3 regions of the Pullulanibacillus sp. KACC 23026 genome follow, and region 3 is predicted to be linked to each of the others. Evidence: riboswitches for the same ligand, from Rfam matches in the RefSeq annotation. Region 3 holds a riboswitch; each other region holds the start of a gene.
What was found. A riboswitch is a leader RNA that binds a small molecule or an ion and turns the genes downstream of it on or off. The one in region 3 is predicted to bind cyclic di-GMP.
Positions count from the first base shown of each region.

Region 1: linked by a shared signal. The riboswitch ahead of PU629_RS02940 (anti-repressor SinI family protein) and the one ahead of PU629_RS02385 (WxL domain-containing protein) in region 3 are both predicted to bind cyclic di-GMP.
Region 2: linked by a shared signal. The riboswitch ahead of PU629_RS20635 (DUF7125 family protein) and the one ahead of PU629_RS02385 (WxL domain-containing protein) in region 3 are both predicted to bind cyclic di-GMP.

Region 1 covers NZ_CP119107.1:662,184-666,460, reverse strand. The annotation lists gene PU629_RS02955 (helix-turn-helix transcriptional regulator) at 147-1,094, opposite strand; gene PU629_RS02950 (CBO0543 family protein) at 1,474-2,028, shown strand; gene PU629_RS02945 (YjcZ family sporulation protein) at 2,211-2,339, shown strand; cyclic di-GMP riboswitch class I at 2,535-2,618, shown strand; gene PU629_RS02940 (anti-repressor SinI family protein) at 2,648-2,770, shown strand; gene PU629_RS02935 (methyltransferase family protein) at 3,482-4,036, opposite strand; gene PU629_RS02930 (MarR family winged helix-turn-helix transcriptional regulator) at 4,054-4,277, opposite strand, start outside.
Region 2 covers NZ_CP119107.1:4,446,125-4,450,401, forward strand. The annotation lists gene PU629_RS20630 (hypothetical protein) at 1-124, opposite strand, end outside; gene PU629_RS20635 (DUF7125 family protein) at 138-1,559, opposite strand; cyclic di-GMP riboswitch class I at 1,715-1,795, opposite strand; gene PU629_RS20640 (methyl-accepting chemotaxis protein) at 2,387-3,208, opposite strand; gene PU629_RS20645 (MutS-related protein) at 3,748-4,277, shown strand, end outside.
Region 3 covers NZ_CP119107.1:529,823-534,099, forward strand. The annotation lists gene PU629_RS02375 (DUF4097 family beta strand repeat-containing protein) at 1-98, shown strand, start outside; gene PU629_RS02380 (WxL protein peptidoglycan domain-containing protein) at 339-1,394, opposite strand; gene PU629_RS02385 (WxL domain-containing protein) at 1,541-2,104, opposite strand; cyclic di-GMP riboswitch class I at 2,228-2,311, opposite strand; gene PU629_RS02390 (hypothetical protein) at 2,517-3,449, opposite strand; gene PU629_RS02395 (nitric oxide synthase oxygenase) at 3,783-4,277, opposite strand, start outside.

The sequences.
Region 1 (4,277 bases), 130 kb from region 3:
CTTGATGCCTGGCTGTTGCTCAATTCATCCAATTGAAATTAATTGGTCCGTTTCCTCCAACCGATGCAAGACCTACTTTGCATTATCTCTCACCCCTTTATGTTTACTTACTCCGATTATAAAATGACGCTACTGACACCAGTATGTCAGTAGCGTTTTAAGATTTTTTGAGCTTCCTCACTAATCCGACTTCTGAATGATTCAGGCTCCAAAACAATCGCATCGGCTCCCCAACTAAGGACCCATTGCAGCACTTCGTCCAAGTGACGAACACGTAAGACCACAATAAGTCCATCTTGATGCTCTGCCATTTCCTCTATGTAATGATAGCTCGATTCCTTTACCTTATCAGCGACCTCATGGTTAAATCGAAGGCGGACATGTAAGTGTCTATCATCCAGCGGGGTATACTCGCTTAAGTTAAACTGTATCGGGAATTCAAATCGTTGCCTCAACTCGATCAATTCTGTCATTCGGGACAAGCGAAAATGACGAATTTCTTGGCGCAAATCACACCGGGCTACGAGCATCCATGATCCTTCAACTAACACCAATCCATAGGGAGCAACAGTACGAACACTATGTCGTTCCCCTTCAGAATCTGCAAGTCCTTTTGTATAATGAAAGCCGATTTTTCTCTCATCTAATATCGCTCGACGTATCTTTTCTAGATAGTCTTTTTCTTTTGACTGAGTAACCGGTTTATCAGAAATGAGCAAACGCATTGCTTTACGTACACGAGAGGTTTCATTGAGAACACTCTCTGGTAAAATGGCCTCAATTTTGCTCCGAGCATCTTGAGCTTTGATGCGATAATCATCATCAAATCGTTGTTCGATAAAGTCCGTTCCAATCAGCAAACTCACGACTTCTGGAACCGTGAAACTAATTGGAGGCAGGAAATAGCCTTCCATAAGAGAATAGCCTGTCCCAGGGGCCCCTATTATCGGAACACCCGCTTCACACAATGCCTCGATGTCACGGTAGATCGTTCGCACACTAGTTTCAAATTGGCTCGCCAAATCTACGGCCCGTACAACGTCTTTACGTTGTAACCTCAGCACGATCGCTAACAAACGGTCTGTTTTGTTCATTGATTCTCCCCTTAAATGTTCATTGTAAAATAAACATACCACATCTTAATTGAGAAGATGATTTTATGAATCTAGAGTTGTTTGACATTGACGTGTATTGGCATCTATGTGGGAATCGCTAATAATAATTGAAGGCTTCTATTGTCGTTTTTCCGTTAACGGTCCCGATTGTGAAAACCTCTTTACTTTAAGGGACGTTCTTTTATAAACGAAATGACTTGTTTCGTCATGTTGGGCAGATACGAAAAAACGATCACTTAGAATGCAATCGTCTCTTAGATCGGATCATTTATAACCAAATCCTCGGACTGTTTATGTGTTAATCAATTTTTTTAGGACAAACTTTAATTAGAGTTCATTTAGATTTGGAGTTCTTATAATGACGAATAGTCAAGAAATCATTCAAAAAATTGATAACGTGTCTGACAAGCTAAACCAAAATGTTTACCAAGTGAATGACATTTGGGTTCATGACGTTGTTTTTACCTGGAGATGGTGGATCGGGTTGCTCCTCACGATAATGCCTTGGATTTTATGGATTTTCTTTAGAAAAAAAGAAAGTACAGATCGATTTCTTTATATCGCATTTATTATTATTCTTCTCTGTGTCTTACTCGATGTTACGGGTGACCAATATGGAATATGGCGTTATAGATTTAATTTAGTTCCTATTGTACCAACCTATTTCCCATGGGATTTTACTTTAATGCCTGTTACGATCATTTCGCTCATGCAATTCCAACCAAAATTAAGCCCTATTATAAAAGCAATCGTATTTTCCTTAGGGACATCCTTTATTGGAGAACCACTATTTCAATGGATAGATGTTTACGAACCAATACATTGGAAATACGAGTATTCTGTACCTATCCAATTTTGCATCTACCTTTTATGCCATTGGATTTATCAAAAAAGATTCTACGTGGAAAAATAAGGGAGTGAATATTAGTCTCTATTGCTCTGCTTAATGAATAATGACAATATAGATCCTGATCCCCTAACAGGATAGCCCATGTCATCAAATAGCCCTTTCCATATATAACAAACATTTGCCCCTTACATTCAGCTTCTTAAGTTCATATGATGAAGTATCCAGAACAAAAGGAGTTGAAAAAAATGGGATACGGAGCTATGGGCGGCGGCCAATGCTGTTACGGTGGCGGCGGCGGTATGGGCGCAGGATTTGCGCTAATCGTTGTTCTATTCATTTTGTTGATTATCGTAGGGACTGCCTACGTTTATTAATTAGTTTTATTTAGGGTAGACCATTTATCCACCCTTCTCAAAATAGCGTCCTCCACCGGGGCGCTATTTTATTGTGTATTTTAGGTCTTTTAATCAGAAACATCACTTTTTTGTAGAAATCTGCCGAATTATAATTGTTTTTTTATTTTCGGAAAAGATAGTAATATTTAAGATATAAATTTAATGCATGTTTAATTCAGAAAATAGCAAACCTCTCTAAAGAGTGGGACGCAAAGCTACAGGTCTAAAGTTTTTAACTAAGATGGCTGTGCTACCTGAGGTATTTTTAATATTTTTGGAGGAAAGCCATGTCTGAAATCAAAGAAAGCAATTTAGATAAAGAGTGGGTTAAATTAATGCTCCTCGCGAAAGAAATCGGTTTATCTATAGCAGAAGTCAGAGACTATCTAAATAAAAAATCAAAATTATAAATGCGTAATAGGAGTCTACTGGGAATTAGAGTTACCCATAGCCGCCCTGTTACAAAATAGTTTAATTGAGTACTTACTTTATGTAACCAGCCTCTATTAGTTAGTTTTGTGCTAGATGTTGGTCAGATTACATCAAAGACACCGCTCTAGCTTTTTAATGGTTCTTAATTTTTGAATATGAGAGACTGTTCCCTGCTTTCTCCAAAAGGCCTTTCAAATTCACTTATACAGTTGACATTTTGGATATAAATAATCCATTTGGTCATTTTACTTTGAAAACAGTATTGTAACTTTTTTCTCTGTGTGAACAGTGCTAAAATCTTAAATACGGTTATTTCGATTAAAGAAAATCTTTAGTTAAAATAACCGTATTTTTTTATCTTATTAAACAAGTCTAGTAAAACTAGATTCATATTCCGCCACCAATTTTCGTTATAATTAAGCTTGTGATAAGGCAGCTTTTCAAGAATTTATCTCAGCAACCCCCCCTATATATTTTTGCTTTTTTCAAATCTGGGCAAGCATTAAAAAGACACCTTTCCTAATTTGGAAATGCGCCATGGTGATTATCATTTATCTCTTGCTGTAGCGTTGTACTGCGCAGTAAGGGATACAGTTTAAATAACATCATTCTTCAAAGCTCTCTTCTCTCTTCACTTGAACAAGCTAAAATGAATTTAGAAACATATTTTGTACTTTCTCTTTAATTCTCTAGTATAGAAACGGAATAATTCTCCAAGTCTTGGACATATATTGTTTGTATTGTTCACCAAATAGTGTCACAAGAGCTCTCTCTTCAATTTTTATACGATACGAATAAGCAAGAAAAAATAAAATGATATTTATAATAATGGCAACGTAGGAAGAAGAAGATAAAGCAAATCCTAAAAATGTCAAAAATGACCCTAAATAACCAGGATTACGAATATATTTGTATAAACCACTTTGAATTAACTTATGTTCGCCCTGCATTCCGACATTCCTACTGTAAAATCTACCCAATTGTTTCATTGAAGAATATCTAATCCATACTCCAATTAATCCAACGATAACACCAGAAAACAACAACGAATTATATTTATTTGCTGTAAAGGAATACATAAATTTTGGAATGGTTATCATCAATCCTAAAGCTACTCCAATATAAAAACTAGAGCCACGATTTTGTTTTTCTTCTTTAACAGGTTTTCTTCTATTAAATTCTAATAGGAAATATAGAACAATAGGCAAATATCCAACAAAGGCCATAATTTCTTCACCTTTCATTTATAAAAGCATTCAACCTAACTCATGTTTTTATCAATAAGGTCACGCAGTTTAGATATACCTTCAGTAATGATTAATTGCTCTTCTTTTTTCGCTGACTTTACTTTTGAAAGCAAAGGCCCATAATAATCTGGAATTAACTTTTTAATGTAGTCCTTAACTTGTTCTGAAATGTAAATACGTGTGTATCTCCTATCCGATTTGTCAGTTTTTCGTTCCACTAAGTTTTGTTTTTCTAAAC
Region 2 (4,277 bases), 880 kb from region 3:
GCTTCAGATGTTCAGTCGATCGTCCTAATCGACTTGCTAGACTTTCTAATGTTTCCATTGCAAAAGGATTTTCTTCAAAAAAATAGGTGCATTCCACTTGTAATAATAACGATATATCTGTCATATAATCTCGCTCCTTAAACCAATTGGATAAGTGGTTTCTCCGAAATCGTTTCCACAAGAAGGGGTTCAGAAACAAACCCACTTGTTGATTTGGTTAATTGGAGATATTGATAATTACCATCAACCCAAGTACGAATAACTCCATTTGATGTCCTCTCTAAAAACGAGGAGGTTTCTTTACCTATTTCAGAAAAATTGCAAAGAGCAAGTATTGTGTTTCCGGTAGTTCTTGCTCTGGTAGATTCTTCAGCAAAAATTCGTTTAACAAAATCCGGTCCTCTTAAAGAAAAAATTGCGCTTAAATCATAAAAAACAAACCAATCATCTAATGTGTTAAAGTTTCGAGTTACCATTTTAGTCAACTCACCATTTAAAAAGCCTAAGTAATCTTCGTTCGATACATCTTTTACATTCAAGACATTGTCTTTGAAGACATCTGGGACTTCCCGATTATACTGTTCTATAAAATACATCTTATCTTGTTTGCAGGCTTCTTCTAAATCAACACCATATAATTTATAGACTTTTTGAAGATCCTCGATAGTGGTCAGACTAGAGGGTTGTGCAATGATTCGATCCCCCTCTAGTATTCTTTTCGTTATAATAGAACCAATTAGATATTTGTAGTTTGCTTTACTATTTGTGTCAATTAATAGCGTTGATCCTCTTGTGATTCCGCCGGAGAGTAGTTGATCTAATTTTCCAATTCCAGTTGACACTTTATCATGTGCTTTAATTAATACATCTTCAACAACTGAGAGTGCTGGAACTAGATGAATCCCTTTATCTGTTAGTCGATAAATATGTTCACCTTCAATAATTTTGCGACCTCTCATTTTTATAACTTCAAGTGTCCGTTTACGAAATTTCTGCATTTGTTCTTCTATAGAAAGACGGATTACCCCATCTGCTACATAATGTTCAAATGTATCTTCACTATTTGAATTTGCCCGTTCACTTAGTAACATTGAAGTTAGCGAGAATTTACGTAGAATATTCCTCAGATTATAGAGTGCCTCTCTATTTTCCTTCTGATCTTTATAGATATATTGAAGGAGACTAATACTATCTACTACAACTCTCTGGCAATTTATTTCTTGTATTAATTGCTCAAATAGACCATTAGGTTGTTTCATTTGCTCTAAAAGAACTTCAGGTTTTATACTTATAAAACGTAAAAGATTCTGCTTTTCTAGTTTTTTTAGATCCCAACCAAACGCTTCCATATCTTGATAGATCTGGTGAGGGAATTCTTCAAAGGTAATGTATATACCCGTTTCACCAGATTTCAAAGCTCCATGTACAAGGAATTGTACACCTAATGTTGTCTTTCCCGTTCCTGGTGCCCCTTCAACAATAATTGCCGATCCTTTTGGCAGTCCTCCATATAATATTTTGTCAATTCCAGCTACTCCTGATTCAGTAATATTCTGCATAAATGCCGCCCTCTATATTTATATATTGTTAAAAAAAGGATCTTAAAATGATACCTTCATAATCACATCAAATACTTAAAGGCAACCTACCTAAAATACGAGCAACTAAAAGAGCTCCCTCCACGAAGTTGGACGAGCCCTTGAACTCTAACCACTTCGGTAACCGGCTACCATAGCAACGCTTTAGGTCCGTGGCTTTGCGTCTCCATCTTTCAATGGGTTTGCCTTTTCGGATTCGATTTTATAGTTTATCCGAATGATCATGAACTTCATTCCATTCGTAAATGACTTTGGATCTCAAACAAAAAAACGTCTCAATTATATAATTTATATTATCACAAAAATAATTTATCCGATATCATGAACCAGATAGCCCTTATAATAAAGCCAAGTCTAGCCTTCAATGAAATTGGAACTATAATGGTCAAACAGCCAGTCAAGTACAAGATACGGGTACTTATGCCTTTGAAGTTCAAGCTGATGGAGATTGGTCCATAAAAATTCAATAGAGGCTGGGACAAAGCTAAACTAACTGACTTAAATTCCGAACACTAAATGTTTATAAGGACAGAAACAAATAGGAAACGCAGTCAAAATACAGAGACTCCTCGCGGGAACAGCATGTGTCAGAAGACCCCGCAAGCAAGGGTTTTCCTTGTTGAGGAGGCTTGGGCCGTGCACGCGGAAAGCGATGTATTTTGACTAGCGTTTCATCAAAGATTTAACTTATAAATGAAAAACCGAACCCATCACGTTAAAACGTGTGAATAAGTTCAGTTTTTTTCTATTCGTCAACTATTTTTGTCCCAGTCGCTTTCTATAAGTGACTAATTAACCATGATCCTTGCGAGTTCCGCTAACTTCTCGCTTATGGTGACGATTTGACTTAGAGTCTCTGATGTTGCGTTAATCGTTTTTGTTTGTACACTCAACTCGGCTACAAGATCTCCTACTTCGCGTTGAATTTGATTGAGAGAATCGATGACATGATCCGTCGAGTTAAGAATGGTTGTCGATGATGTCTTAGTGTTTTGAGAAAGTCTTCTAATTTCATTGGCTACGACAGAAAAACCTTTCCCTTGTTCTCCAGCACGCGATGCCTCAATAGCTGCATTGAGACCGATCAAATTTGTTTGAGAAGACACTTTTGCAATAACATTAGCCACTTGACTAATTTCAACTGTAGAATCCTCCACCCTTTTACTATTATTAACGAGTTGTTGTGAAGTGGTTTGTAATTCTGCTGCAGTATGGCTAATCCCTTCTAAGGACGTGTTCAACGTTTGCATCATTGTCAGCAATTCATCGGCTGCATTTTGCAGGATCTCTTTGTTCTCAGTGGATATAAATACACACATAGAACCCACTATACTTCCATCGCTAATAATCGGAACACCCGTACCTTGATAAGGAATTCCACCGGTCAATTGTTTATTCCCTATTCGAGATATAACCTGACCCGTCGTCACAACTTCCTTCCCAATACTTCCCTCTAATAATGGCTTGCCTTCTCCAAAGACATCTAGATAGAAATCATCACCTGAAATCGCATGTATATACCCTTCCTTGTCTGTGACAACAAGTTGGGCATATGGAATTAATTTGTGGAAGACATCAGATACCATAATTATAGTTTCAAGTTTATTCATTATATAAGGTTCTCCTTAAAATCGATTTCACTTTTTTCAGCTTCCTATACTTTATCGGAAGTTTTAAGAAAAAATTTAAATCTTCCCTATTTAAGCACCTTTTTTCTTTTATAACCTGTCAATTCATGGTAATGGTTGCTACTCTACCCTTTTTATCAAGTTTAACGCCATCCATTTCCATATCCACCCACTTTTAACTCATTATCCGATTAACTCGATATACGAGTATTCTTGGAAAATATTTAGAAATACGCTTCAATAGACAATTTGGCCGCTCTCCGTTTGGCGTAAATAAGGCGAGGCGCTCCCGCTATTCAAGGCACCATGCCTGCCCCTCCAATGAAACCTCCATCTAACTATTAAACTCGTATTTGTTATTCAATAGCAAATAAAATTAAGTTAACAACATAATAAAATAACCCCGAACAGTTCCAAACCATTTGGGGTTACTTTCAACTTTTATGGGTAATGGAATTTTATGTTAGAATAAATAAGTAAATATTATGAATAATTATTAAAAAAGCAAAGGATGTTTTAAATTGAGCACTATTTTTATTATCTTATCAGCTAGTGTTGTAATAACTCTCTTGGTGTTTTTTAATAGCAAAAAACACCGACTGCAAGAGAATAAAAAATTAGTGAACCAATGGAATGATAAGGATTATAAACGAAACGAGGAACCTATTAAATCTGTAAGAATGTATTGGAATAGCTATGAACCTACAAAGAATCAAGTTTCTATAGATGATCTCACTTGGAATGATTTATCTATGGATACTGTATTTCAAAAAATTAATTTAACACACACTAGTATAGGGGCGGAGAAATTATACTGTAATCTTAGGTCTATTAATTTAAATGAAAACTACTTTAATGAAAAGGAGCCCTTTATCAGAGCGCTCTTTGAAACAAGAGCATTGCGAGAAGAAATTGAATTAAAGTTAATGGCATTAGGGAAGAAGTCGTTTACCGATACTTCTTCTTTCCTTTACCAAATTACGGATAAATTTATGAAACATACTTATCTTTATATCCTTTTAAGTCTTTTGTCCATCACGCCTCTAGTACT
Region 3 (4,277 bases):
ATATCCTAAATAAATACACGGGGAACGCCGTTATAGGAAAAGGAAAAAATAGCATCCAACTCACCTCACATAACGGCAGCATCTCAGTCCAAAAATGAACCGCGGGTGTGGAACGCGGGGACGGTTCTTTTGGTTCATTGGAACGCAGAAACGCGGGGACGGTTCTGGTGTTTCAGTGTTCTTCTGTTTAGGCTACTAACAGACTGTCATGGGAGCAGGCAAACTCGGGCGAAGGGCTGTAACGGACATAGAGTCCATTACAGCCCATTTTTATATGGTTTTTAATTGATAGCTCCCTCTTCTAGTGTGGGGGCGATCCACCTATTTTTCCAGTCATTCTAAGATTTCCTCTTGGCTCTCCCCATAAGGAACACGATCATCCCAACAAGAACGACAATAATCACAAAAAGAAGGGCCACGCCAATCCATACCCACATCGGCTGGCCTTTATTGCCTGTTGCCGCTTGAGGAGGATTATATTTTTGGGCATACTGTTTGACTTCATTACTGCCGATGGTAAACTTTTTGGTCGCCTTTAGAGTGGTATCTCCAACTTTTCCATTAAGATGAATGAGGTAATTCCCATGATTCAGTGTTTTATTTTGCCATTGAATGGGATATCTGATTTTTGATTTTGGAGCCATGTTGAACGGGCCAAATTGACCACTAAAGAGCTTCTTTCCGTTGTTAGTTGAAACGGTATAGGTCCCCGTCACACCATCTTGAATTTTTTGAGAATCATTTGCCATCTCAATATAGGCTGTCCCTTTATTCGGTGCAAAGCCTGCATTTCCAACCACGAAATGAGACGCTGTCTTATTAGGCAAATTTAATTGAACCGCAACTGCAAAGACGGTCTCTGTTTTGATAACAAAATTAGCCTTTCCTTTACCCGCTTGTTGTTTGGTTTGGGTTTGAGTTCCTGGAATAGTAAAGAGGATGCCTCCAAGCAGGTTTTGTCCACCTGTATCGGGAACAGTGAGTTGAATCGGAACCACAACTGAAGAGGAAGGCGGGACCGTTACACTTTTTTCAACTTTCAAATAGTTGGCCATCTTAATAGCATCAGGTAAAAGGACAGCATCGGATGAGTCTAAATTCTGCTTGTACATCATTCCACCAGTAGGATTCGTAAAGGCATTAGCAGGTGCGATGCTAATTTTAACAGGCCTATCCTGATTATTGGTTATTTTTACGCTTAGCGTTTGTTTAGTATTGGCATGGACGGATAGGTCAAAGTAGCCTTTTGTTTGCGGATTTTGGTTTTTAGGATAGACCGGTCCAATGGTTAAGGGGATTGTGGAATCCTGAGCCATCGCTTTCCCATGAATGAATCCTGTGACTATCAAACAAAAAAGCCAAAAAGAGAGAAGTAGCCGCGCTGCTTTCATCATGAATCACCCCTGATTCTTTATCTTAACCAAGTTCTACTTTTTAATTAATATGTACATAAATGAATGGCCTAAGTCGAAACTAATAAAAAAGACAATAAAAAAACCATACCTATAAAAGGCATGGTTAAAATTCTATCTTAAATGAATCATGGTCCTGTTGTAACAGTAACAGCGACTGTGGAGGTATAAGTTCCAGCATACACATCTTTTGGATTAAGGGTTAGTGTCAAGGCATTATCCGGAAAACTAACGGTATAAGTGCCCATTCCACCATCAACAGCTGCACTTAAGAGCTTAAGACCTGCAGAATTATCAATGGTACCATTTTTCTTTGTAACCGTTGAAGCATCGCTGGAACCTGTTCCAGGCGTTACTTCTGTTGGTGATGCTAGGCTAAGAGAATCTGTTGGGAGTGTGTGCGAGCTATCAGAAGTTTTAAACGGAGTAGCTGAAACCACAACATTCCAACCAGCTCCCGTACCTCTTGCATCAGTTACTGTAAGGCTACCCATGCTGGCAGTAGTTGTTTGAACTGATCCGTCCAAGGTGACGGATGAAAAATCCCCAACAGTAGGGTCGGTTGTTACGCCAAGGTCTCCCCCAGTAATCGTGGTGCTTGCTGCAAAGGCAGATTTACTGCCAATAAAAACTGTACATACAAGTGCTAATGCAGAAACAGTGGATAAGAACTTTCTAGATGAGATCTTCATATTTATCGATTTCCCCTTTTTAATCGTTTTGAGATAAGATTTTTGTCCAAAAGCTAAAATCCTTCTAACTGATAAAAATGAAGAATATCGAATTAAACTTATAAAAGTTTAATCTTTCCATTCTTCGGTAACCCAGCCACCATTGTCTAAGACATTAGGTCTGTGGTTTTGCGTCATCGTCTTTCAACGATTTTGCCTTTTCGGAAATGAGAACGATTAAGACTCTCTTTGTCTATGTCGAATTTTGTCGTTCAACACTCACAAGTAGAATCTTACAACGGAATCCAGCTAAAGAATAGACATCAAATTTATCCAATAAATTTCCCTTAATTTGGTTAGCCATTATGAAACGCAGGGACGGTTCTGGTGTTCCACAATTTCAGTGAAACACCAGAACCGTCCCCATGTTCCATTATTGCCCCAAAACACTGAGAGATGCAGCATCCGATATATCTGTGACCTTTCCTTGGCTAAGATCAACTGCATAACGTCCATTGGTCGAAGAGTGACCAGATACTAATGTAGAATATCTTACAATATAGTAGTTATTGTACGTTTCTTCGAAGAGCACAAAATGATTCTTGTCTTGTACCAGATCATTTTTATCTCGCAAATAATCTTTAACTAAAGAAACAGCTTTGTTTTGATTGGCTTCTTCGATGGCCGCTTGATTTTGGCTGCCTTCATCAGACGCCTGATTCGTCACTTTATCTAGTTCGAAAAATGTACCGCCACCATATAAAATGAGTTTCTGGCTGTCCGAAGTAATAAATGAAACGAGGCAAAGTCCATTTGCGTCAGTGGCGTCAAGCTCCGTAACCGAATCCCCCGTAATTCCAAGTTGTTCAAAGTTAACTCGGTAATTGGTTGGAAAAGTGCTTTTGGCGATCACTTTCTTTGTATAAACAGGATGGGTTGCCGTATGTTTCATCACTTCAAAGTTGTCGCCAAAGCAAGTGACCTGATCCTTTGAAAGCACCAATTGTTTCCCTGTTATGGTCTGGATGTCGTTACTGCTATAAGTTCCCGCAGGCCCATAGGCGATTGCCTTCTTAATTTGCCATTGGCCGTAAAAAAAAATTTCACTTTCCTTCTTTTCGCTGGTACTTGTTGTGCCAGTAGCGGCGTCCCCCGTGGGCTGAATCGATTTCGGTGATTGCATAGACTTCCCAGTAGACTGATGGCTAGCTCCCGATGATTGGTTGGTTTTTGCAGATTGATCCGTTTGGCTGGATGATTCATGCCCTGATGGTTGCGATGTGACAGCCTTTTCAGATGATGCGCCGCAAGCAGACAACGTGACGAAAAGATAAGCGGATAAAACGGTGTAAATAAAAAATTTCAATTTTAAAACTCCTCCCCCCTTTCTCTATTCTAGCAAAACTTGGTAATTAGGTTAAGGGCTCCTCTCGATTTAGTGTTGGTTAGGAAATAAATTATCTGGTTATATTTGACAAGGAGCTTATGCGTATCCTGACAAATCCAAGCCGCCATTTTATCATGCCTGCCACTCCATGGTAAAAGCTTTGAGTCTATTCTCTCTACCCCCAACGTTTAGCGAGTTTAAGACGAATGGTGAACTTCCTCATAAAAAATGCAGTTAAGCAATTGTCCGAAGGCGTAAAAAAAGCGATCCCAAAGGAACCGCTCTTTCCAATTATAATTTGCAGAAATTCATTTAATAGGGCTTAGGCTGGCGGAAGTAGTTAGGCGTTTTCATTTCATTGTTATAGGATTGATGAAAAATATGGGTCGCTGCAGGGGATAAAGGGGGAATCAGCCAGGTCCAATTGCCGGTAACCGCTCTTCCGCTTTCCCGTTCCTTTTCCTCAAATTTTTTAAACTGTTGTGCCGCCGTATGGTGATCGACAATACTAACCCCATCTTCTTTATAAGAATAAAGAACTGCCGTATTAAGCTCTATAAGGGCCCTATCCTTCCAAAGAGAGGCACTATTTTTAAAATCCAACCCCATTAATCGTCCGACTGGCGGGAGCATATTATACCGATTTTCATCAGCAAAGTTTCTCGCGCCGATCTCCGTCCCCATATACCAGCCATTAAAAGGAGCAGCTGTATAAGTAATGCCGCCTATTTCAAGTTTCATATCCGAAATAATAGGAACGGCATACCATTTTAAATGTAACTCTTCAAATCCTTTAAGAGAAGGATG